Regions from separate parts of the Citrobacter sp. VF227 genome, predicted to be linked through region 1. Evidence: predicted binding sites of a transcription regulator. Region 1 holds the regulator's gene; each other region holds the start of a gene.
The links. The regulator PurR, encoded in region 1, represses purine synthesis genes. The targets are predictions, from matches to a motif close to CANGCAAACGTTTGCNTG.
Positions count from the first base shown of each region.

Region 2: ACU8YC_RS11405 (nucleoside-specific channel-forming protein Tsx) is a predicted target of PurR. The motif match lies at 2,678-2,695, and genes of this name have one in related genera.
Region 3: carA (glutamine-hydrolyzing carbamoyl-phosphate synthase small subunit) is a predicted target of PurR. The motif match lies at 1,652-1,669, and genes of this name have one in related genera.
Region 4: tusA (sulfurtransferase TusA) is a predicted target of PurR. The motif match lies at 2,107-2,124, and genes of this name have one in related genera.

Region 1 is NZ_JBRFVF010000001.1:242,541-246,985, forward strand. It holds gene punC (purine nucleoside transporter PunC) at 1-882, opposite strand, end outside; gene punR (DNA-binding transcriptional activator PunR) at 996-1,928, shown strand; gene purR (HTH-type transcriptional repressor PurR) at 1,925-2,950, opposite strand; gene cydH (cytochrome bd-I accessory subunit CydH) at 3,248-3,337, shown strand; gene ACU8YC_RS01270 (MFS transporter) at 3,513-4,445, shown strand, end outside.
Region 2 is NZ_JBRFVF010000002.1:820,080-824,524, reverse strand. It holds gene secF (protein translocase subunit SecF) at 1-379, shown strand, start outside; gene ACU8YC_RS11415 (VOC family protein) at 549-914, shown strand; gene ACU8YC_RS11410 (helix-turn-helix transcriptional regulator) at 938-1,630, shown strand; gene ACU8YC_RS11405 (nucleoside-specific channel-forming protein Tsx) at 1,677-2,540, opposite strand; gene ACU8YC_RS11400 (SadB/YajI family lipoprotein) at 2,839-3,378, opposite strand; gene nrdR (transcriptional regulator NrdR) at 3,533-3,982, shown strand; gene ribD (bifunctional diaminohydroxyphosphoribosylaminopyrimidine deaminase/5-amino-6-(5-phosphoribosylamino)uracil reductase RibD) at 3,986-4,445, shown strand, end outside.
Region 3 is NZ_JBRFVF010000003.1:359,244-363,688, reverse strand. It holds gene carB (carbamoyl-phosphate synthase large subunit) at 1-266, opposite strand, end outside; gene carA (glutamine-hydrolyzing carbamoyl-phosphate synthase small subunit) at 284-1,432, opposite strand; gene dapB (4-hydroxy-tetrahydrodipicolinate reductase) at 1,888-2,709, opposite strand; gene ACU8YC_RS14110 (LacI family DNA-binding transcriptional regulator) at 2,843-3,850, opposite strand; gene ACU8YC_RS14105 (class I mannose-6-phosphate isomerase) at 4,038-4,445, shown strand, end outside.
Region 4 is NZ_JBRFVF010000005.1:130,302-134,746, forward strand. It holds gene zntA (Zn(II)/Cd(II)/Pb(II) translocating P-type ATPase ZntA) at 1-1,760, shown strand, start outside; gene tusA (sulfurtransferase TusA) at 1,802-2,047, opposite strand; gene ACU8YC_RS16935 (7-cyano-7-deazaguanine/7-aminomethyl-7-deazaguanine transporter) at 2,216-2,881, shown strand; gene ACU8YC_RS16940 (DcrB family lipoprotein) at 2,954-3,511, shown strand; gene ACU8YC_RS16945 (MFS transporter) at 3,515-4,445, opposite strand, start outside.

The DNA.
Region 1 (4,445 bases):
AACATGGTGAATAAAGCCGGTAGCCCAGGTGGCAACGACACTAATCGCATACAGGATGAGTAACCATGGCAGCAGTTGACGACCTTGCCATTTTTGTAACGCAGCGCGACAGCCGTAACCGCCGACTAAGAAGGCGATGGTTTGCGGTACATAGCTCAGGCCAATCACTGCCGGGCTGTAGCCCATTTCGCTGAGGATGAACGGGGAGCCCGTCAGCCATGCGAAGAAGCTCGCGGAACAGGCGGCATAAATCAGTACGTTCCCGCGATAGGTTTTCGAGCGTAGCAGGGTGGCGAATGTCAGTTTATCCTGGCTGTCGTCGCGCGCTTTAGCCGTTGGTTTTAAGCGCAGGGCAGGAAGCATCAGAATTAGGGTTATGGCAAACAGGGTGGCGAAAATGGCCTGCCAGGAAAAATGTACAAGGATCCAACTGCCTAACAACGGCGCCAATGCCGGAGATAATCCGACCAGCGGCATAATGGTGGCAAAGATGCGATTTACTTTTTGTGACGGATAATAATCAGTGACCAGCGCCTGCCAGATTACCGATGCCGCACAGACACCAACGGCTTGAACAAAACGCAGCGCCAGCAGGCCTGTGGCGTTTTCAACCCACAGCATGCCCAGACTACCCAGAGCAAAGATAGATAAACCCAGCAACAAAATAGGTTTGCGGCCGTAGTGGTCGGAAAGTGGCCCCCACAGAAGCTGTGCCACGGCAAAACCGGCTAAGAACAAGCTAAGGCTGGCGCTGACGGCTGATGCAGGCGTTTGCAGATCGGACTGAATTGCGGCGAAGGCGGGCAGATACATATCCGTTGCCAGAAAGCCGAGCACGCTAAGACCCGCCAGCCAGACTAAAAACCCTTTCCCAGGTTGCATCATCATTTCTCTTTTTTTAGCAGTAGAACAATGCCGCTGAGTGTAGTGAGTGTAATTCTTGCTGTGAAACGCTAATATTTGCTTACTGATTTCAAATTTTTTGCAGGCAGAATATGTGGTCGGAATATTCACTTGAAGTGGTTGATGCGGTTGCGCGTAATGGCAGCTTTAGTTCGGCCGCGCAGGAGTTGCACCGTGTACCCTCAGCGGTAAGCTACACCGTACGTCAGCTGGAAGAGTGGCTGGCGGTGCCGCTTTTTGAGCGACGTCATCGGGATGTGGAGTTGACGCCTGCCGGTGCGTGGTTTCTCAAAGAAGGCCGCTCTGTTATCAAAAAAATGCAGATCACCCGCCAGCAATGTCAGCAAATTGCCAACGGCTGGCGCGGACAGCTGGCGATTGCGGTAGATAACATTGTTCGCCCGGATCGCACCCGACAGATGATCGTGGATTTCTATCGTCATTTTGATGATGTGGAACTGTTGGTTTTTCAGGAAGTGTTTAACGGCGTCTGGGATGCGCTGTCCGATGGTCGCGTTGAGCTGGCAATTGGCGCCACGCAGGCGATTCCGGTGGGGGGACGCTATACCTTTCGCGACATGGGAATGCTGAGCTGGAGTTGCGTGGTGGCCAGCCATCATCCGTTGGCGTCAATGCCTGGGCCGCTTAGCGACGACACGTTGCGCAACTGGCCGTCGCTGGTGCGTGAAGATACTTCCCGTACGCTGCCAAAACGCATTACCTGGCTGCTGGATAACCAAAAACGTGTCGTGGTGCCTGACTGGGAATCTTCCGCTACCTGCTTATCCGCAGGGTTGTGTGTTGGCATGGTACCGACGCATTTTGCCAAACCGTGGATCGATAGCGGCAAGTGGGTCGCGCTACAGCTGGAAAATCCATTTCCTGATGCCGCATGCTGTCTGACATGGCAACAGAACGATACGTCACCTGCATTGAGCTGGCTGTTGGACTATTTAGGGGATAGCGAAACGCTGAACAAAGAGTGGCTGCGGGAGCCAGATGAGGCTCCCGCACAACGGTCTTAACGACGGTAATCGCGGAACGGGCCGTCGGCAACGGAGCGACGCTCTACCAGACGCGGATGCACCTCGATAGATTGCGACTCTTCGCGTTTATTCACGATACGGTCTAACAGCATATTGAAGGCCGTTTCACCGAGCGAATCTTTAGGCTGGTGAATGGTCGTCAGAGCCGGCGTGAAGAAACGGGCGTTGCGCACGTTGTCGTAGCCGATAAGCGAGATATCCTGCGGTACCCGCAGTCCCATCTCATCAGCGGCGCACAGCGCACCCATCGCCATGATATCGCCACCACAGAAGACGGCGGTCGGACGATGCGGCTGTGACAGAATTTGCTGCATGGCGCGATAGCCGGATTCAGGCTCAAAATCCCCCTGGACAATCCAGTTGTCCGGTACTTTTATCAGCGCTTCTTCCATCGCTTTCATAAAGCCAGCCAGACGCCCGGCTCCGGTGTTACGTTCCATTGGGCCTGGGATCACGCCAATCTCACGATGACCGCGTTCGACCAGATACCGACCCGCCATGTAACCACCTTCGAAGGCATTATCAATGACGGTATCGGTAAAGTCGGCTTTGGCCTCGCCCCAGTCCATGACGACCATCGGGATATGGCGGTATTCTTCGAGCATCGAAAGCAGCGACTCCGGATACTCAGAGCACATCACCAGCAGACCATCAACGCGCTTTTGCGCCATCATCGACAGATAAGCCTGCTGTTTTTCAAGGCTGTTCCATGCGTTACCCAGAATCAGGGTATAGCCTTTCTGGAAACAGTTTTTCTCAACGGCTTCGATAATTTCAGCGAAATAGGCCGCTTCACTGCTGGTGGCCAGCAAGCCAATAGACTTGGTGTGATTCACCTTCAGGCTGCGCGCAACTGCGCTCGGAGAATAGTGCAGCTCTTTGATTGCCGCCCAGACAGCATTACGCGTTTCTTCCGCGACAAAGCGCGTCTTGTTAATCACGTGTGATACGGTTGTAGTGGAAACGTTTGCTCGCTTCGCTACATCTTTAATTGTTGCCATTACATCTCACTCCAGACCATATCCTAAGCTCCTGAGAATACTCCAGGTAAACGTTTGCCTTCACACACCCTTAGCGCAACGTAAGGGTTGCGGCACGCCGGGAAAACGACACGGAACGTCAGGAAGGGGTCAATGGCCGGTACGCTAATCAAGTAAGCGTGGAATTTTGTCTGATCTTAACGAAAAGGGGAAGAGTTAAAAGCAGTTATCAATATAAATCGTGAGAGATTTTTGCTTTCAAGTGTGTAAAAATGCGCAATATCACTTTTTGTGTGGGAATAAAAAGGAGAAAACTTGATGAGCACCGATCTGAAATTTTCGTTAGTGACTACCATTATTGTTCTGGGTTTGATCGTCGCGGGTGGCCTGACCGCAGCGCTGCATTAATTTCCTCGAGGGAGTTAGCTCTCCCTCACTCTTTCCGCTCGTCTATCTCTTCTATTGTTTGCGAATAAGCAAAAGTCTTTTGCAATTTTGTTAACTTTATTAATTTTGCGATCAATGTCATGCTTTTGACTCTTATTTTATGTCGCGCCACGGCTCGACGTTACGGAGTCGCAATATGAAACTCAATTATCCTTTACTGGCGCTGGCGATCGGAGCGTTTGGCATTGGCACCACCGAATTTTCGCCAATGGGATTATTGCCCGTCATAGCCAAAGGAGTGGATGTTTCGATTCCGGCCGCCGGCATGTTAATCAGCGCGTATGCGGTTGGCGTGATGGTGGGGGCTCCGCTGATGACATTATTATTGTCTCATCGTGCGCGACGTAATGCGTTGATTTTCCTGATGGCGATTTTCACGTTGGGTAATGTCCTCTCGGCGATTTCACCGGATTACTCCACGCTGATGTTATCACGCATTTTGACCAGTCTTAATCACGGGGCATTTTTCGGCCTTGGCTCTGTGGTTGCTGCAAGTGTGGTGCCCAAACATAAACAGGCCAGTGCCGTGGCAACCATGTTTATGGGGTTAACCATTGCCAATATTGGCGGCGTTCCGGCGGCGACCTGGCTTGGTGAAAGCATCGGCTGGCGCATGTCGTTCATGGCAACGGCAGGGCTCGGCGTTATCGCCATGGTCAGTCTGTTCTTCTCATTACCCAAAGGCGGGGCGGGAGAGCGTCCGGATGTCCGCAGCGAACTGGCGGTACTTATGCGTCCTCAGGTGCTGTCGGCTCTGCTGACGACCGTTCTGGGAGCAGGGGCGATGTTCACGCTTTATACCTACATCTCACCGGTGCTGCACACTATCACTCATGCCACACCAGCATTTGTGACCGGTATGCTGGTGCTGATTGGCGTGGGCTTCTCAATCGGTAACTATTTTGGCGGCAAGCTGGCTGACCGTTCAGTCAATGGTACGTTGAAAGGCTTTTTACTGCTGTTAATGGTTATTATGCTGGCCATTCCTTTCCTTGCGCGTAATGAGCCTGGCGCGGCGGTCAGTATGGTGGTCTGGGGTGCGGCGACATTTGCAGTGGTTCCACCGTTG
Region 2 (4,445 bases), on a different contig from region 1:
TATCGTCGCCTCGCTGATGTCGGTAATCGGTTACTCGCTGAACGATAGTATCGTTGTATCTGACCGTATTCGTGAAAACTTCCGCAAAATTCGTCGCGGTACGCCTTACGAAATCTTTAACGTGTCATTGACTCAGACGCTGCACCGTACGTTGATTACGTCCGGTACGACGTTGATGGTTATTCTGATGCTGTTCCTGTTCGGTGGTCCGGTACTGGAAGGCTTCTCGTTGACGATGCTGATCGGTGTTTCCATCGGTACTGCATCTTCTATCTACGTGGCATCGGCGCTGGCGCTGAAGCTGGGTATGAAGCGTGAGCACATGCTGCAGCAGAAGGTTGAGAAAGAAGGGGCGGATCAACCGTCGATTCTGCCTTAACCCATCAAGAGTGGAAATACTGGAATCCCGATCGTAAGGTCGGGATTTTTTTTGCCTGTGATTTAGCGGCAGACCATTATTGGTTTCGGTCGCCACACTACTGACAGTATGCTGTCAGTAGCACTGTCTTATAGTCCTTCTGACACTACTCACACAGGCAGGAGGAAGTATGAACAACGTCATTAACTGGTTTGAAATCCCCGTGGCAGAAATGGATCGCGCCATTGCATTTTATGAGCCCGTGATGCAGGTTTCTTTGCGTCGGGAAAATATGGACTGCGCCGAGCTGGCTGTATTCCCGCATCAGGATCCTGCTCCCGGCGGAGCGCTGGCTAAATTTGACGGCATTACGCCTTCAGCGCAGGGCGCTATTATTTACCTGCATACGGACGATTTGGCTGCAACGCTTGAGCGTGTCGCCACCGCTGGCGGCCACTGCGTGTTTGGCCCGCTCGAACTGGGGCAAGACATTGGCACGATTGCGCTGTTTACTGACAGCGAAGGCAATCGCGTTGGTTTACATCAACCCGCGTAATTTTTTCAGCACTGAGGATTAATATGTCCAGACGCGCCGACCGCTTGTTTCAGATTGTACAAATCCTGCGTGGCAGGCGAGTGACAACGGCGGCGCTGCTGGCAGAACGTCTGGAGGTATCTGAACGGACGATTTATCGCGATATCCGCGATCTCTCTTTATCCGGCGTGCCCATTGAAGGTGAAGTGGGCAGTGGATACCGCCTAATGGCAGGATTTGATTTGCCGCCGTTAATGTTAACGCAACACGAATCAGAAGCGTTGATGGTGGCTATTCGGCTGCTGAAAACATGGGGTGGGGATTCACTCTCACAGGCGCTGGAGTCTGCGCAGGAAAAAGTGCTGGCGATATTGCCGTCAGAGAGTCGGCGCAGGGCCGAGCAAACACGGATTTTCGCACCTGATTTTGGTAATCAGCCGCATTCACGCAGTGCGTTCGATCTCATTCATCGCGCGGTTTCGGCGCAGCAGACACTAGCGCTGCATTATCGCGATGAGGTCGGGAATCTTTCCTGGCGCGATGTTCAGCCGCTGGGACTATTTTTCTGGGGTGAGCACTGGCTGCTCGTTGCATGGTGTGAAAAACGTGACGATTATCGCTGCTTTCGCGTTGATCGATGTCTGAAGATCACGCCACTCGACAGGTACTTTCGCGAATCAGCGGATCGCTCGCTAAGTGACTTTTTACGTAAAGTACGCTGTGAAGACCAGCCATAAAAAAGCCAGCGGTTAAGCTGGCTTGTCTGCGGACAGATTGGCTGAATTAGAAGTTGTAACCTACAACCAGGTAACCACCCCAACCGGTAGATTTCGCGCTGAAATCGCCTTCGCCCCAGTTCAGAGTGTCGCCACCTTTCCACTGACCGCCGTTATGGAAGTAACGCGCCACTACGGAGTAGTGCCAGTGATCGTAGTTCAGCGCCAGAACGTGGCTGGAAGCGATAGAGTTGCTGGTGCGGTTCGGATCGTCACCCAAATCTGAGCCCCAGTCGAAGTTGGTGAAGCCGATGTAAGTTAACTGACCGCCCCATACCTGAGTGATCGGCACAAAGTATTTCACTTTGAAACGGTAGCCATCCCACTCGTTTTCGTTGGATGCGCCATAGTTCTGCCACTGGTATTTAGCATACACGTTCAGAGACAGACCCATCGGCAGACCGGTATCGATATCGGTACCCAGACCCATATACCAGGTGCTCTGGCGACTGGCTTTGTTATCACCCATATCGTAGATGTAGTTGTTGGCGAAATACCATTCTTTGAACGGACCAAAGCTCAGGTCAGCGCCGGTCAGTTTGTCGATAGAGAAACGCGGTTCGATTTCCATAAACAGCGGAGAACCGTCAGACCAGATGCCTTTATCGTTGCCGTTACCCCAGTCGAAGGTTTTAGGAATATCGATGTAGCCATAGAAGTCAAACCAGTCTTTTTTGGCAAACGCTTCATATTCCAGATACACGTCGTTGTTCAGTTTCGGGGAGAAACGGGTGTGGTAGCTACCCACCACGTTGACGCTCTGGTGCCACCAGTCGGACAGATATTGCGGTTTGTCATTTTCTGCTGCGTTGGCAGTAAAAGACGAGGAGAGCGCCAGCACTGCACCGGCTGCAAGTAATGTTTTTTTCATATGTATGCCACTGTTTGAAATCCCTTTCGGGAGTGAAAAATGCGCAATTTGCGTTTCTAAATATTTCGTAATTCTTCGGTGCCTATTATAAAAATCATTGTTCACAAAAATATGTCTTGTTTCACAGTTCTATCATTTACGTAATCGATTGCGTTCACGTTTGCGTACTTTAGGCGGCGAATTGTACTGGCTCTCATCAATGTTGCCAAGTTTTACCAGAAATATCGGTTATGTCAGAGGAGTAACAAAATAGACGGGAGTGATGTTGCGGAACGCACAAAACGTTCCGCAAAAAAGTTTATTGACTAACAGGTTGAACGTCGTGGATGCGAACAAAACCTAACTGTTCGCGAGTGAGACCATTTATCTGCAGCGGAATGTCGACGTCGCTGGGGGCAAGAATACTTGCCGGGGCGTTGACCAATTGGTTGTGAACGTTCACTTCCTGATAGTTGTCCGTGGTACCCTGAATTTGCCCGTATTCGACGGTGGCGCTAAAGGCGGGTAAAGGCGTGTTGGATTCACCCTGAATCCGCAGCGTCAGGCGCGTTCCGTCGGCGTTCGGCGCAATATTTATCAGCGACATGCGTAACGTGCCTATCTGGCTGTCCAGTCGGGCAGGGGTTTTGGAACCTGGCAGCAGATAGACGCCGCTGGTCGATTTTGCGTTCAACATATTTTGCTGGGTAATTTTTACCGTTTCCTGATTGAGCTGCGTCATCTCTTTATTCAACGTGCTAACGCTTTGATGCATCTGGCGTACTTCACTTTGCTGCGCGCAGGCACTAAGGCTAAAGAGACTTCCCACCAGGAGAATTCTTAGGTAACGTCTTGTCATTGTGATCACTTCCTTTATTGTCGCGATAGCATAATGGTAGTGCGCACTGAGCGCGAAGGCATCGATCCTTTGTCTCAAAAGCGCTGCGCCTTTGTTGTCACGCCAGTTCAGGGTAAAATAGATTTCTGTTAACCACTGAGGTACAGGACGCCGTATGCATTGCCCATTCTGTTTCGCCGTAGACACTAAGGTAATTGACTCTCGTCTTGTCGGCGAGGGCTCCTCAGTACGCCGCCGTCGGCAGTGTCTGGTCTGTAACGAACGTTTCACCACTTTTGAAGTGGCTGAACTTGTCATGCCGCGCGTTGTGAAAAGCAACGATGTGCGTGAACCTTTTAATGAAGATAAGCTGCGCAGCGGCATGCTCAGAGCGCTTGAGAAACGCCCGGTCAGTTCTGATGACGTCGAAATGGCGTTGAACCATATCAAATCACAACTGCGTGCCACTGGCGAGCGTGAGGTGCCGAGCAAGATGATTGGCAATCTGGTGATGGAGCAGTTGAAAAAACTCGATAAAGTCGCCTATATCCGCTTTGCCTCGGTGTACCGTAGTTTCGAAGATATCAAAGAATTTGGCGAAGAGATTGCTCGCCTACAGGACTAAGCCATGCAGGATGAATTGTACATGGCGCGCGCGCTGAAGCTTGCTGCGCGCGGACGTTTTACCACTCACCCCAATCCCAACGTGGGCTGCGTGATTGTTAAAGATGGGCAGATCGTCGGTGAAGGGTATCATCACCGCGCGGGCGAACCGCATGCCGAAGTCCATGCCTTGCGGATGGCGGGAGCAAAAGCGCAAGGGGCAACGGCCTATGTCACGCTTGAACCCTGTAGTCATCATGGGCGTACGCCGCCGTGCTGCGAGGCGCTGATTGCCGCAGGCGTGTCACGTGTGGTTGCCGCGATGCAGGATCCCAATCCGCAGGTAGCAGGTCGTGGGCTCTATCGTTTGCAGCAGGCTGGCATTGACGTCAGCCACGGGCTGATGATGAGCGAGGTTGAGCAGCTTAATAAGGGCTTCCTGAAGCGTATGCGTACGGGATTCCCCTATGTGCAGCTTAAGCTTG
Region 3 (4,445 bases), on a different contig from region 1:
GTTGGCAGCACCGCATCCGGGCGCTCTTTCTCAATAATTTTGCGTACCACTTCCCAATGAATCGGCTCGATATAGGTGGCATCGGCCATTTCCGGGTCGGTCATGATGGTTGCCGGGTTAGAGTTCACCAGAATAACGCGGTAACCCTCTTCACGCAGGGCTTTACACGCCTGTGCGCCGGAATAGTCAAACTCACACGCCTGACCGATAACAATCGGACCCGCGCCCAGAATCAGGATACTTTTTATGTCTGTACGTTTTGGCATGGCTCTTTTACTCCTGATTATTTCGCGGACTGACGGTATTGCTCAATTAACTCGATAAAGTGGTCGAACAGCGGTGCGGCATCGTGCGGACCCGGGCTCGCTTCCGGGTGCCCCTGGAAACTGAACGCCGGTTTGTCGGTGCGATGAATCCCTTGCAGGGTGCCGTCGAACAGCGACTTGTGGGTCACGCGCAGGTTAGCCGGCAGCGTGGTTTCATCAACCGCAAAACCGTGGTTCTGCGCGGTAATCATCACCACATTTTTATCAATGTCTTTTACCGGGTGGTTACCGCCGTGATGGCCGAACTTCATCTTGATGGTCTTCGCACCGCTCGCCAGCGCCAGCAACTGATGGCCGAGGCAGATGCCAAATACCGGAATATCGGTTTCGAGGAACTTTTGAATTGCCGTGATCGCGTAATCACACGGTGCCGGGTCACCAGGGCCGTTAGACAGGAAGATACCGTCCGGATTCATCTTCAGAACGTCTTCAGCGGAGGTTTTCGCTGGAACCACCGTCAGGCGGCAGCCGCGGTCCGCTAACATACGCAGAATGTTACGTTTAGCGCCGAAATCGTACGCCACAACGTGGAACGGCAGTTCATCGGTAGATTTGGCTTCCGGCAGGTCACCGGCCAGCGTCCAACTACCTTGCGTCCAGCTATACGGCTCCGCGGTGGTGACTTCTTTCGCAAGGTCCATACCATTGAGGCCCGGGAATGCTTTCGCTTTTTCCAGCGCCAGCGCGGCATCCGGGTTATCGCCCGCAATGATGCAACCGTTTTGTGCGCCTTTTTCACGCAGCAAACGCGTCAACTTACGGGTATCAATATCAGCAATCGCCACAATGTTATGGCGCTTGAGGTAGGAAGAGAGGTCTTCGGTATCGCGGAAGTTGCTGGCAATCAGCGGCAGGTCGCGGATGACCAGGCCTTGCGCATGTACCTGAGAAGATTCAGCATCGGCTTCATTGGTGCCGACATTTCCGATATGAGGATAAGTAAGAGTGACGATTTGGCGGGAATAGGAAGGATCAGTGAGGATTTCTTGATAACCGGTCATTGAAGTATTGAAAACGACTTCCCCAACCGCCGAACCTGTTGCCCCTATGGCCCGACCGTGAAACTGGGTTCCGTCTTCCAGAACCAATAGCGCTGACTTAATCAAAACACCCTCCAGAGAATATTCACTCACTTTATTTGCATATTAATTCATTTACACATCATGAATCAATGCAAATTTGCTTACCTATGGATTTCTGGCAAACGGCGGCATTCTAGAGACAGCCCACGTAAAAGTCTACCCAAAAGGACATTTTTTATTATTATTTTACGCCACTGGGATAAATCACACGATTTAACAGGCAAAAAGATCAGCTAACTTGGGATGGAAAACGCTTGCGGCAGATAAAGAGTGTAAAAACAGGAAGTGCGATAGTAAAAAGTGGACCATTTGGTCAAAATTCACATTCAGATAACAAAACACCACCACAAAAAACTGGTAAAATCGCATTTAAATTAAAAACAACACTCAAACACTAAAAATCAAAGGGCAATAAAATATTGCCCCATGTAATCAATTAATTATGATTACAATAACCACATCACGAAGGGTAGTAAAAGCTATAAATTACGTAAATTAAGCACATCTTTCATATCAAAAAGACCATTTGACTTTGATTTCAGCCAAATTGCCGATCTCACCGCACCGTTAGCAAAGGTCATGCGACTGGACGCCTTGTGCGTAATCTCAATACGCTCGCCAATATCGGCGAACATCGCGGTGTGTTCCCCGACGATATCCCCCGCTCGTACCGTGGCAAAACCGATCGTGCCCGGTACGCGCTCGCCAGTGTAACCCTCACGGGAATAGACTGCGCAGTCTTTCAGATCTTTATCCAGCGCCCCAGCAATCGCCTCGCCCATGGCCAGCGCAGTGCCTGACGGCGCATCCACCTTGTGGCGGTGGTGCGCTTCGATAATCTCAATATCGGTGTAATCACCCATCACTTTCGCCGCCTTCTCCAGTAGCTTCAGCATGACATTCACACCCACGCTAAAGTTCGCGGCGAAAACAATAGCAATCTCCTGCGCGGCATCGCGAATAGCCTGTTTACCTATGTCATCAAAGCCGGTGGTGCCAATCACCATCCCTTTACCGTGCTGGCGGCAAAACGCCAGATGCGCCAGCGTGCCTTCCGGGCGGGTAAAATCGATGAAAACATCGAAATCATCTTTCACCGCTTCAAGGCTACTTTGTACGGTTACGCCCGTTTTCCCGGCTCCCGCCAACTCTCCTGCATCGCTTCCTAATAAGGAAGAACCGTCACGCTCCAGCGCCGCGCCGAGCTGTACGCCATCCATGCCGAGAGTGGCCTGAATCAACTGACGCCCCATGCGTCCTCCGGCTCCCGCGATGGCAACGCGGATTTGTGCATCATGCATAGCTATTCTCTTTTGTTAATTTTACGTAAATCGTTTTCAGATTAACCAGCGCATCGCTGCGCCGCCAGCCCAAAACGTCGATAATTAGAATTTAATGATAAACAGGCAGAGATATCAGTAAAAGGCATGACGATCAGCAAAAACCACATGATTCTCTGACTACCAGCGCAGGTGGCAGAATAATGCGTTTCGGTGGTTCGTCATTTCCCTGAATGCGGCTATAAAGCAGCTCTCCAGCCTTGCGACCAATCTCTTTTGCGGCCACTGAGACGGTAGTAAGCGCTGGTTGCACCAGCGCCGCTTCGGTGATGTCATCGAATCCCACCAGCGCAAAATCGCGCCCCGGTTCACGCCCCATTTTACGTAATGCCTGCATGACCCCAAGCGCTACGATGTCCTGATAACAAACGGCGGCGGTAATTTGCGGGAAACGCAGAAAAAGAGACTCCGCCGCTTTTGCGCCGTCAATTTGGCTGGCCTGCGTGGCGACTATCCATTCCGGATTCGGTGATATCCCCTGCTCCAGCAACGTGCTGGTGAAGCCACCGATACGCTGTGCCCGGCTACCTGAACTTGGGCTCCCCCCAATAAACGCAATATTCTTATGCCCCATTCTGACTAAATGAGTAGTGGCCATTTGCGTACCAAGAAAGTTATCCGTTCCCACAAAATCAAAATCAGGATCGCTGAGGGGGCGGACCACCATGATGGCAGGAATATTGCGCCTTTTCAGTGCTTCAAAAAAGGATGTCGGTGTTTCGCGCGCCGCGCAGAGCACCATCCCGCAGGCATTATTGCGCATTAATGAGTCGACAAATTTTTGCTGCCGTTCTCCTGACTCTTCGCTGTTTGCCAGAAACAGCAGCAGGTCATGCCGCTCCATCTCATGGCTTAGCCCTGCTGTCATCTCACCATAAAAAGGGTTAGTAATGTCGTGTAACAACAATCCAACCTGATTACTGCTCCGGTTACGCAGATTAGCAGCGGTTTGATTATAAACGTAGCCAGCATCGTCCAGCGCTTTAAGTACCCGGTCACGTGTTGCCTGAGAAATGCGTCCCCGGTTACGCAGCACCATTGAAACGGTTGCCGTGGACACTCCCGCGCGTTCAGCAACCTGCGCCAGCGTGACTGTGGTCATGACTTCTCCTGTTTTTTTCAAAGGTTAATCGAATAACCGAAATAATGCCTTTTTACGTGTGATTCACATCACGCCAGCGTGCTTTTCATCGCACTGGTTTCAGATTATGGCGGGTTAATCGCGTTAACCACACTATGAAAATAAGGTTAATCGATTAATCTTAAATAAGCCAACACGGAGACAGAAAATGCATACAACTTATAATAAATTCCCTGAGGTTACCGTTCAGGGCTATGACAACCACGCCTGGCAGGGGTGGTCGTCGATCCATTCAGTGCTTAACGCCAGAGTTTCTGATGCAGCAAAAACCGTATTGATCGTCGATTGCTATCCGGGCGTGCGGCTTGATGAGCTGGAGCAACAGCTCGTTACGACGTTAGATGCCGCACTGGTGCTGAATATTGAATCCGCCCGCCGCGATGAGCAGGCCCTGCATCATTTACTGGCGCGCAACCTGACCGACGATCGCGTATTTGGTGTTCTCTCCTGCCACCATCTGGATGAGTTTTTTGATAGCAATAAACTCCGCCAGCTCCGCCAACAAATTGATGCCGTTACCGAAGGGCTTGTCGTGGTGTACGGCTCTGGCGCTGCG
Region 4 (4,445 bases), on a different contig from region 1:
TCAATCACCCCTTCGGCCAGATAGCGTTTATCGCTACCACCCTGGTCGGTCTGTGCCCCATTGCCCGTCAGGCTCTGCGTCTGATGAAAACTGGCAGCTACTTTGCCATTGAAACATTAATGAGCGTGGCCGCCATCGGCGCGCTGTTTATCGGCGCGACGGCGGAAGCCGCCATGGTGCTGCTGCTGTTTTTAATTGGCGAGCGCCTGGAAGGATGGGCTGCCAGCCGTGCCCGTAAAGGGGTCAGCGCGCTGATGGCGCTCAAACCGGAAACCGCCACACGTCTGCGTAACGGCGAACGCGAAGAGGTGGCTATTAATACCCTCCGCCCTGGCGATATTATCGAAGTTGCCGCGGGTGGGCGTTTACCAGCTGACGGCAAACTGGTTTCCGGTTTTGCCAGTTTTGATGAAAGCGCCCTGACCGGCGAATCGATCCCGGTTGAACGTGCCACCGGCGAGAAAGTCCCGGCAGGCGCCACCAGCGTGGATCGTCTGGTCACGCTGGAAGTGCTCTCCGAACCGGGCGCCAGCGCCATTGACCGTATTTTGCAGTTGATTGAAGAAGCGGATGAACGTCGCGCCCCCATTGAGCGCTTTATTGACCGTTTCAGCCGGATCTACACCCCAGCCATTATGGCGGTTGCGCTGCTGGTCACCCTTGTACCACCGCTGCTGTTTGCCGCATCCTGGCAGGAGTGGATTTATAAAGGGCTGACGCTGCTGCTGATTGGCTGCCCATGCGCGCTGGTGATTTCAACCCCCGCAGCCATTACCTCTGGTCTTGCCGCCGCGGCGCGTCGTGGCGCGTTAATCAAAGGCGGGGCCGCGCTGGAACAACTGGGTAGAGTTACGCAGGTCGCGTTTGATAAAACCGGCACTCTGACCGTGGGTAAACCGCGCGTCACGGCGATTCACCCGGCGAGCGGTATTGGTGAAGCTGAACTACTGGCGCTGGCGGCGGCAGTAGAACAAGGCGCGACACACCCGCTGGCGCAGGCGATTGTTCGGGAAGCACAAACGCGTGAACTGGTTATACCTGTCGCGAAAGAACAGCGCGCATTAGTCGGCACTGGCATTGAAGCGCTGGTCGATGGCGAGCGCGTGCTGATTTGCGCCGCCGGTAAGCAACCTGCCGATGCTTTTGCCGGGCAGATAAGCGAACTTGAAAGCGCGGGCCAAACGGTGGTGCTGGTGCTACGTAACGAGGCCGTACTCGGCGTGCTGGCCTTACAGGACACGCTACGCGAGGATGCCCGCCACGCCATCAGCGAACTTAATCAGATTGGCGTGAAAGGGGTGATTCTGACCGGTGATAACCCACGTGCAGCGGCCGCCATTGCAGGCGAACTGGGTCTTGAATTCAAAGCGGGGCTATTGCCGGAAGATAAAGTACAGGCCGTTACCCATCTCAACCAACAGTCGCCGCTGGCGATGGTTGGCGACGGCATCAACGACGCTCCGGCGATGAAAGCAGCCACCATCGGTATTGCCATGGGGAGCGGAACCGACGTCGCGCTGGAGACCGCCGATGCCGCCCTGACCCACAACCGCCTGCGTGGTCTGGTGCAAATGATTCAACTGGCACGCGCTACCCACGCCAATATTCGCCAGAACATTGCGATTGCGTTGGGTCTGAAGGGGATTTTCCTCGTCACCACACTGCTCGGGATAACCGGACTGTGGCTGGCTGTACTGGCAGATACGGGGGCGACGGTACTGGTGACCGCTAACGCGCTGCGGTTGTTACGTAAAGGATAGTTTTTTGCCGGATAAGCATTGGCGCCATCCGGCAAACAAAACTACTGACCTTTACGCAGCAGATAGCGGTACGGCAGCGAGTCGGTCTCTTTGGCCACCAGCTCATGTTCCATAAAGGTACAGAAACCGGGAATATCACGGGTTGTCGCCGGATCGTCGGCGACAATCAGCAGTGTTTCACCCGCCTGCATGCCGCGCACGGTTTTGCGCACCATCATAACAGGTTCCGGACAGCGCAGCCCCTGAGCATCAAGAGTATGGTCGGGAGAGGTAAACAGATCGCTCATCGTAGTCTCGTTCATTCAAAAACGGCGTTATTTTACGCTCTGTTGTGACGTAAGCCAATCAGGATAACGATTGCGTGAAAAACAACCATTGCAATGTGTTCTTAAAGCAGTATCATGCGACGGTTTTTTATTGGGTTCCCTCACCCCATCCAACAAAAAGGTCACAATATGACTCCGTTTACACAATCTCAGCGCGTAAAAGCGTTGTTTTGGCTATCGCTATTTCATCTGCTGGTGATCACCTCCAGCAACTATCTGGTGCAGCTACCGATCTCCATTTTTGGTTTCCATACCACATGGGGCGCGTTTAGCTTTCCGTTTATTTTCCTCGCCACTGACCTGACCGTGCGTATTTTTGGCGCGCCGTTGGCACGACGCATCATCTTCGCGGTGATGATCCCCGCGCTGCTGATCTCTTATGTCGTTTCATCACTGTTCTATATGGGATCGTGGCAGGGATTTGGCGCACTGCTGCACTTTAACCTGTTTGTTGCCCGTATCGCCGCCGCCAGCTTTATGGCTTACGCGCTGGGACAAATTCTGGATGTGCATGTCTTTAACCGCCTGCGCCAGAACCGTCGCTGGTGGCTGGCACCAACGGCCTCCACCCTGTTTGGCAACATCAGCGATACGTTAGCCTTCTTCTTTATCGCCTTCTGGCGCAGCCCGGATGCCTTTATGGCCGAACACTGGATGGAAATCGCGCTGGTCGATTACTGTTTCAAGGTGCTGATCAGCATTATTTTCTTCCTGCCGATGTACGGCGTGCTGCTGAATATGCTGCTGAAAAGGCTCGCAGATAAATCCGAAATCTCTGCATTGCAGACGAGTTAAAGGTTCATTTTCCGAGTTGTGATAAGATGGACGAATGAGCCGTTATGGCCGTTTATCGAAAGGAAGAAGTCAATGCGCAATCTGGTTAAATATGTCGGTATTGGCCTGCTGGTTATGGGGCTTGCGGCCTGTGATAATAGCGATACAAAAGCGCCAGCAGAGAAGACTGCCGCAGAAAGTAACGCCACCGGACAACCGGTCAGCCTGCTGGACGGCAAACTCAGTTTTTCTCTGCCAGCGGATATGACCGATCAGAGCGGTAAGCTGGGGACTCAGGCGAACAATATGCACGTCTATTCTGACGCAACCGGCCAGAAAGCGGTGATTGTGATTGTCGGCGACAATACCAACGACGACCTGGCTGTGCTGGCAAAACGCCTGGAAGAGCAGCAACGTAGCCGCGACCCGCAGCTGCAGGTCGTCACCAATAAATCCATTGAGCTGAAAGGCCACACGCTGCAGCAGTTAGACAGCATCATCTCGGCTAAAGGCCAGACCGCTTACTCTTCTGTGGTGTTAGGCAAAGTAGATAACCAACTGCTGACCCTGCAAATCACGCTGCCTGCTGACGATCAGCAAAAAGCGCAGACGACAGCAGAAAACATCATTAACACGCTGGTTATCCAGTAACGGTTAAGACGATGACGCGGCCTCCGGTGACCCCACCTGAGGCCGTTTTTTTAACCGCCAGGTCAGTAATAACGCCACTGCTACCAGCCCTGCCGCCGCCAGATAGATAACTGGCACGCCCGCCCACGTCATTACCAGCCCAGCCAGCGGCCCGGTAACCCCCAGCGATAAATCCATAAACACCGTGTAGGTCGCCAGCGCAGCGCCCTGGTTTTGCTGCGGGACGGCTTTTACCGCCACCACGCCCAACGCCGGGAAAACCAGCGAGAACCCCGCCCCGGCCAGCAGAACACCGATTTTTGCCATCCACGGCATGGAAGCCATCCCGACCAGTAACAGCCCAACAATCTCGACGCTAAAGCAGATCATCGCCACATTCAGTCCGCCTAAGCGGTTGATCCCATTTGGGAACAACAGACGCGTGCCCACAAACGTGCAGCTAAAAAGCGTCAGCGCGAAAGCCGCGCCGTCCCAGCCTTTGGCATCATAAAACAGGGTAATGAAAGTGGCGATCACGCCAAATCCGGCGGAGGCCAGGGCCAGCGCCATACCATACAACCAGACGCGCCCGAGCACCGCGCGGAACGGCAATGGTTTGCCTTTGCTGGCCTTTACCGCCTCACGAGGAAGCGCCAGCAATATTGCCGACAGCGCTACGCCCATTACCGTCAGCGCCAGTCCCTGTAAGCCACCCCAGGCATAACACAGTACACCCAGTGGGGCGCCTATCGCCATCGCACCATAGGTCACGATGCCGTTCCAGGAAATCACCCGCCCAATGTGCATTGAACCCACGACCCCTACGCCCCACAGCGTAGAGCCGGTCCCGGCAAAGCTTTGCCCGATCCCAAGGATCACGCGACCCAGGCATAACAGCAGCAGACTGGCCAGCGGCCAGTCGTTCGTTGACCCCGCCAGTAAATAACCCAGACCA